2 regions of the Paenibacillus sp. NPDC057934 genome follow, and region 2 is predicted to be linked to the other one. Evidence: predicted binding sites of a transcription regulator. Region 2 holds the regulator's gene; the other holds the start of a gene.

Region 1 (3,415 bases), on a different contig from region 2:
GAGATCGTGATCGGAACGATGGCGTATTCCATAGCCATGAAGTTGTTTCATAACGTGTTTTTGGCGAGTGCCGGGAGTTGGGCTGGGACAGAGGGAATTAAGCGGCTGACGGGTGTTTTAAGAGCGATAGCCAAGTAGTCATGGAGAGGCGCTTGTGGAAAGCCGCAAAATAAGCACCTTGCCGATAAGGCGAGGTGCTTTGATGTAGTCAGGCCTATGTATGAGTAGGATGAACATAGTATGATGTCTGCTTACAGAGTTTGTCAGTAAAATAGTTAATCGTAGATTTTCTTATCTAGATATGTGATTAGAAGCTCTGCCAAGGCTCTTAGTTGCCTGGGGTTATTCTCTTGGGCGATTGCCTCTTGGATGCGGCTGATAGTGATGTGACTGTCTTTCTCTCTGCTGGCTTCCTGATCCACTGGGGTACCGGTTATATTGTGTTGCAATGTATGGGACACGCTCTCGATCTCCGTAATCGGAACCCAGAGGGATTGTTCCTCCGTCTGTATCTTGATCATTCGGTAGGTCAAGGCTTCGGCTGTGCCCTTCAGGTTCCCGCCATTCAATAAAACGAGGTTGATACGTTCGTTCTTTGCGACTGCGGCTTGCAAGTTCTGACGTACTCCTTTATTCATCAAATTGCCTCCATAGATTAGTCTGTGTCAATTATACCCATATTATGATTGGTATAACAACCGTCAGCGGGAGGCGGTTCATGCTTATACAGGTCACATAGATCTTATAGTCTCATGAATCATAAGGGCTCCGCCGGTCGCTCAACCTAACGGAGCGTGTGATTATAGGACTATATCATCTTCCCTAGGTTCTTGCAGCAGGATGGAAAAGGTCTGAGTCTCGTGGTCCACTTCAATCGCTTCGATTCCGACAAAATCAGGCATTTCGGGGTGTACTGCATCAACATTGTATTCAGGATGGGTCAATAATAAGGCAATGACTTTAGTGGCTTCCATAGGGCTCCCTCCAATGAGATCATTCCGCCATGCAACGCGGGTGGGCCGTATAGCTTGGCGATTCTGTTATCGCTATTATCTCCGCGAGCCGGACTGAATATCAGTGGAATTAATTTGCTGGGGACATTACCGCAAGCAGTTGACCTTGAAATATACGTCTTTGTATCTGGTCGATCCGCTGGACAGCCAACTCGTTCGGGACTTGAAACATAGCTGAGAGGTATCGGATAGCCTCACCACGATGCTCGGGCAACGGCATGCGCGAGATCATGGAGTAGGGCATGGAGGCATACAGAATGAAACGGTCGGATTCATCCTCCTGATCCTGAGTGAAGATTTCGGGCATCAGCGTACGCTTCCCGGAGTGGCGCAGCAGATGGCAGAGGGCGTGAAGAAATTCCAGGCGCTGCATGCTTGCTGGCAGACGGTTATCAATGAACATGCTGTACATCCCGGCAGAGGCTTCCACCGCCTTGCTTCTCACATCGAGATAATGAACCCAGATATTCAAGCGCTCTGAAATATACTCAATGGAGATTTGGGAAGGCTGCTTTATTTGGAGCCGGTTGTATAAATCCTCTGTCCATTTCTCCAAAACAGTCATTTGATAATATGATTTCACTTCATTCACCTCGTTATAGGATCGTATGTTCGTGTTTAAAATCAAAAGAAAAGCCCAAAGGGCTGTGTGAAATACAGTGAGGCGGAGAAAGCAGGTGTCTGCTTTCCGCCTGATACCTTTTGAATTTTTTAAAAAGGGAACTGATGTTCTTGTGAAGATTAGCATAAAACAATCAGACGCGAATATCAAGTGTTTTTCCTAAGTTCGGATGAACGCTTTGTTCAAGCATCTGCACCAGATTCTGGGACTGGATCTCTGCTTGATCCTTAGCAATACTTAACACTTGTATACCCACGGCTTGGGCCAAGGATACCTGGCCCATTGAAGTGGATAATGCTGCAATATCCATGTCGCACCTCCTCCTATAAGCTATATCGACAGGGATATTCTTTTTGATAAGCAGGCAGGATACACAAAAATCGCTCAGTCAAGGTCTTGATGCAATTGTCAGGTATTTCTTTACCTGTTGGCCCATACCTCAAGGCGAAATTTCACATATTCTGAGCTGTATTCAATATTCATCATTCTAAGGAGGAAATTTAAATGGGTGCAGGGTATGGTTGCGGTTGTGGAAATGTTAGTCCGGTAAATGAAGCTCCTGTCGTGGCTCCGTGTGTAAGTCCTTTTACTTCTACAGGTGCTATTCTGGTTCTCTTCATTCTGTTGGTTATCATCACAAAAGCCTGTTTGTTCTAGGATAGTTTTATCGGACTGTCCCCCCCCTGGCCTTAGCCGGGCGGGGGTTATTTCTTTTTTCTGCGAGCAGGCTCAATTTGGCGTTTGGTTCTTTCGGTAGTCATAGAGGATTTTAATCATTGCGCTAAGAACATTTGTTCGCATATAATATAATCAATCGTTGGATTTCGGCAGGGGGACAGACATCATGACCAGCAATCTTGGGAATATCGGAGTAACAACAAGTCAGGAACTTTGGATGAAGCGCTTACTGGAGCGGCTAGAGGTGGATTGTAGAGATATGCAATACCGCGGTAAGCCTGAATTGTCGATGGCGCAACGGAAGGGAATGATGAAAGATATCTATTGTTCGTTTCAGACCGGGTGCAGGATTTCCATGTATACTTGGGACCCTTTTGGCACTGAAGAATTAAGTGGTATTGTGAGGATTATGAACGTCAAACCGCTGCAAATCAAGCTAGAGTTGAACAATGGCACATTCAGATGGGTCTGGATGGCGAATATTGTGGAGATCTTTACATAATAAGGCCCCGGAGGTTATCCGGGGCCGGTTCTTTCATTATTGGAACATGAACTCTACACGGACGCCGTCCGCATATCCTTCCAACTGATTGCCAACCCAACTTCCGGCACCGCGGTTGTCGCTTGGCGATATGTATTCAATATCTGCGCCTTCTCCGCCTTCCTGGCACATCGCCATCGGCCATTCGTCGCGGTCATATCCCTTCTTGGTAGGGACGCCCTTTAAAGAAAGGCGACGGTTGTTCTCTGCTTGCTCACGATCGATTGTACATATGGCAGACTCACCATTCGCAATGGCATCCTGGATATGCTTGGCTGTCTCTGGATAACGATCTGAAGGGAAGACCAACTGAACAATTTCGGAATCGGATGGGGATGATGGCGGGATTTGTCCGTCCTCTTCATACCAGTAAGAACCCAGAGCTAGCAGCGCAACAATGATGAGACTGCCGATTAATTTACGTAATTTCACTTCTGCTCCTCCTTTTTCTGCGCTTCAACCAGTATAGCGCATTTCCAATTATAGCGCGATTCTCTATAATCAGGAGGAGGATGTGGCTTTAGTCACTTATAAATGTTTGTAAATCTATGTAATGGAGGG
Region 2 (3,415 bases):
AGGTGGCTAGCTTCTGGCCTCTGGGGTCCATCCATATATCATATAGAGCAGCCATGGAGAAAATACCGCTGTCTCGCATGCCAATTCTCAAGGGCTGTTTGCGACCGTCTTCCTTTTTCCAATCGTAATAACCGTCTGCAGGGATCAGGCACCGCCGCGTCGCCACAAGTTTCTTGAACGAGGCTTTCTCCAACAAAGATTCTCCACGTGCATTAATCATCTTGCTGCCGATCTTGTCATCCTGCGCCCAGGATGGGACAAGGCCCCAACGGAGTTCACCGATTCGGTTGCCGGTGCCTGTGTGAATCACAGCCGGAATATGCTGCATGGGAGCGGCATTGTACCTGGGGGCGTAGTAAGGGATGCTGGCATCATTCGTAAGATACCTCAGCATTAGTTCTTCTATAGAGACTGTAATGGTGTAACGTCCGCACATGGTGGGAACCCTCCGAACATTGGTTTGTTACCAGTGTACTATACTTGCCCGCTAGAAATAAATAAGACCCTCCGCTGTGTGGACCTTCTACATTCCCCTCATATGTAAGCTTTCACCCCTAATGCAGAAGTACATTTTCTTTTCCAAATTGCCCATACTTAGTAGGATATTGTTACATATTCTGTTCTGTAGTCATTAATCTGAAGGAGGAATTCACATGGGTGCAGAACATTGTGGACCGGTAGTTAGTCCTTGGACATCTACAGGAACGATTTTGGTGCTTTACATTCTGCTTGTGATCATTTTGAGCATTTGCTGGATCTAATAAAGAGAAAGCTGAACTAAACTGACAATAAGCTAGCCGGTAAGAAAAATCACCCTATCCTAAGGGCCGACCTGTTGTTGCTGCAAAACCTGGTTTCTTCATAGAAAAGGAGGAATTACTCATGAGTCAATTTGCTGGTGGATACGGTTTGGGCACATCTACTGCTGCGATCTTGGTTCTCTTCATCTTGCTGGTTATCATCACTAAATCTTTCTGGATTTAATTTGATTACATCCCCATGTTCAAGCCGCCAGACCATGTCTGACGGCTTTTTGCATGTCAAATATTCTAACACCAGGCGTTTAACGGCGGATAGTCACTCGAGTCCCAATGGGGACCAGCGCAGCAAGTGCCAGTACATCCTGGTTAAACATTCGAATACATCCGTGCGAGACCAGATGTCCGATCGAAGAAGGGTCGTTCGTCCCGTGAATGCCATAATGCGGCTTGGAAAGTCCCATCCAGAACACACCGAAAGGGCCCCCGGGATTGGGCTGTTTGTTAATGATCGTATAATCTCCCTCTGGCGTTGTAGTTAGCATGGTTCCGATTCCAACAGGGAAACCTCTGACGACAGAATCGTTGTCCAGCAAATAAAGCATCCGTTGTGTCAAATCGACGATAATTCGGTAATTGGGCATGAGATCAGCACTCCTTTACAATCAGGATATGTGCGGAGTGTGGGTGTCGTTAATGCGAAGCGGTGATGGAAAATAAAATGTAAGGTTTTATCAAAGAATTAGAGAGGACATTAGTATCAACCTATCGAGATTTATACTGCTGCTTATATTTCCGTGAAAGTGAGAGGGTATAGGAGAAAGACTGCTCCGTAGGACGGAACAGCCTTCTAATAGAGTCATTAATGATAGTTTAGTGGACATCCCGGAACAATCCGATGACTTTGCCCAAAATGCTTACCCGATTCAGGCGAAGTGGCTCATAGGATGGATTCTCCGGCTGGAGGCGAATATGATCACGTTCCTTATAAAAGGTCTTGACGGTAGCTTCATCCTCTTCAGTCATAGCGACAACTATATCACCGTTGTCTGCCGTCTGCTGCTGGCGCACAATGACATAATCGCCGTTCATAATGCCAGCATCAATCATACTGTCACCAAGAACAGAGAGCATGAACACTTTGTTGTCACCAACATAATGCGTTGGGAGCGGGAAATAGTCCTCAATGTTCTCCGTTGCGGTGATAGGCACCCCGGCGGTAACCTTACCTACAACTGGAACACGAGTAATCGTCTGGGCAAATTGATGGACATTTTCCGAGTCTTCCTGGCCAAGCAGTTCAATGGCACGCGGCTTTGTCGGATCCCGGCGGATCAGGCCTTTCTTCTCAAGACGGTCCAGATGACCGTGCACCGTGGAACTGGAGGCGAGCCCTACAGCTTCACCGATTTCCCGTACGGAAGGAGGATAACCCTTGCTGCGGACTTCGTTACGTATAAATTCCAGGATCGCCAGCTGGCGACTCGAAATCTTTGACATCAGAATCAACCCCATATAGTAATGTTTGGGAAAATTATAACATAGAACTGCCGTTCGCACAAACATAAGTTCTAACGTTATCAATAGTTTAAGAGAGGGGAACAGGGGTGAGAACGGGAAGGACAACCGTATCTTCAATAATTGACTAGCATGTTGAAGAAATGAGCAGGAGCAGCAAGGGGAATTTGCATGTCAGGAGCATTTTTTGCATCCAAAAAGGTAAATTATAAATAGGGGAACGATTGTTCGAAATTAGTATTGATCAAAACACATGTTCGTGTTATATTGTTTTTGAAAGTAAGAACAAGTGTTTGGAGGATGATGAATCATGTTAAAGTACAGTACATACCATAGCATCTATGACGAGGGCACAGAAGTTAACTCTGCAGGACAAACTTTAGGTTCCGGAGTAATAAATAGAATTCAAGAAATCGCCAAGGTACTGTCGGATGGATTAAGTCTGTTGTTAAGAAAATTTAACTTCTATAAGATAGCTCTCTTTTTACTGCTGATTATTGCAGGATTTACAGTAGTTGGTAATGTGTTTGCTGGACCCGTTAATCTTGCGAAGCAGGAGAAGAAAGTGGTTGTTGCACCAGGGGATACACTCTGGAGCATTGCTCTCAAGAATAAACCGGCCAATATGAAGACAGCCGTATATATAGAAGGAATTAAACGATCGAGCCAATTGACGGACAGTCATATTCGAGCAGGAGATATTATAACAGTGCCGTTATTTTAAGAACATCATGATCATAGATAGAAACAGCTTAGAGCTTGCAGGGGGTAAACCTTGACAAGCTCTTTTTCTCATGGCAAAGTTAGAATGAATTTATTAGGGAGGCGAAATCGTTGGATATAGATGTATTGGTTGCACGAATTAATGAATTGGCACGCAAGCAGAAGAGCGAAGGCCTGAATGAAGAGGAAATGGCTGAACGCGCCAAGCTACGTGAAATTTACCTGGGTAATATCCGCAGCAATTTCCGGTCCCAACTGGATACTATTGAGTTTGTAGATAAATAAGCGCTGAACAAGAAGCAGAGGCTTCGCATGAACCCTCTGTTTCTTTTCATAGATATTTCAGGATGACTAGGGGGAAATGACATGGCCCGTTCTTGGGAAAGAATGGTTCAACGCAATTCACAGCAACTCAA

What was found. The regulator LexA, encoded in region 2, represses DNA repair genes until DNA is damaged. The targets are predictions, from matches to a motif close to CGAACATATGTTCG.
Region 1: a site for LexA is predicted at 1,615-1,628, ahead of ACFVRY_RS13190 (ImmA/IrrE family metallo-endopeptidase). Genes of this name have one in related genera too.

The regions. Positions count from the first base shown of each region.
Region 1 is NZ_JBHVPB010000005.1:188,888-192,302, forward strand. It holds gene ACFVRY_RS13175 (hypothetical protein) at 1-138, shown strand, start outside; gene ACFVRY_RS13180 (hypothetical protein) at 276-638, opposite strand; gene ACFVRY_RS13185 (hypothetical protein) at 801-974, opposite strand; gene ACFVRY_RS13190 (ImmA/IrrE family metallo-endopeptidase) at 1,084-1,596, opposite strand; gene ACFVRY_RS13195 (YjfB family protein) at 1,769-1,945, opposite strand; gene ACFVRY_RS13200 (YjcZ family sporulation protein) at 2,200-2,292, shown strand; gene ACFVRY_RS13205 (YolD-like family protein) at 2,480-2,815, shown strand; gene ACFVRY_RS13210 (DNA-entry nuclease) at 2,852-3,286, opposite strand.
Region 2 is NZ_JBHVPB010000009.1:75,949-79,363, forward strand. It holds gene ACFVRY_RS20720 (SOS response-associated peptidase) at 1-436, opposite strand, end outside; gene ACFVRY_RS20725 (YjcZ family sporulation protein) at 883-984, shown strand; gene ACFVRY_RS20730 (L,D-transpeptidase) at 1,064-1,402, opposite strand; gene lexA (transcriptional repressor LexA) at 1,632-2,258, opposite strand; gene ACFVRY_RS20740 (LysM peptidoglycan-binding domain-containing protein) at 2,587-3,000, shown strand; gene ACFVRY_RS20745 (DUF896 domain-containing protein) at 3,111-3,284, shown strand; gene ACFVRY_RS20750 (hypothetical protein) at 3,366-3,415, shown strand, end outside.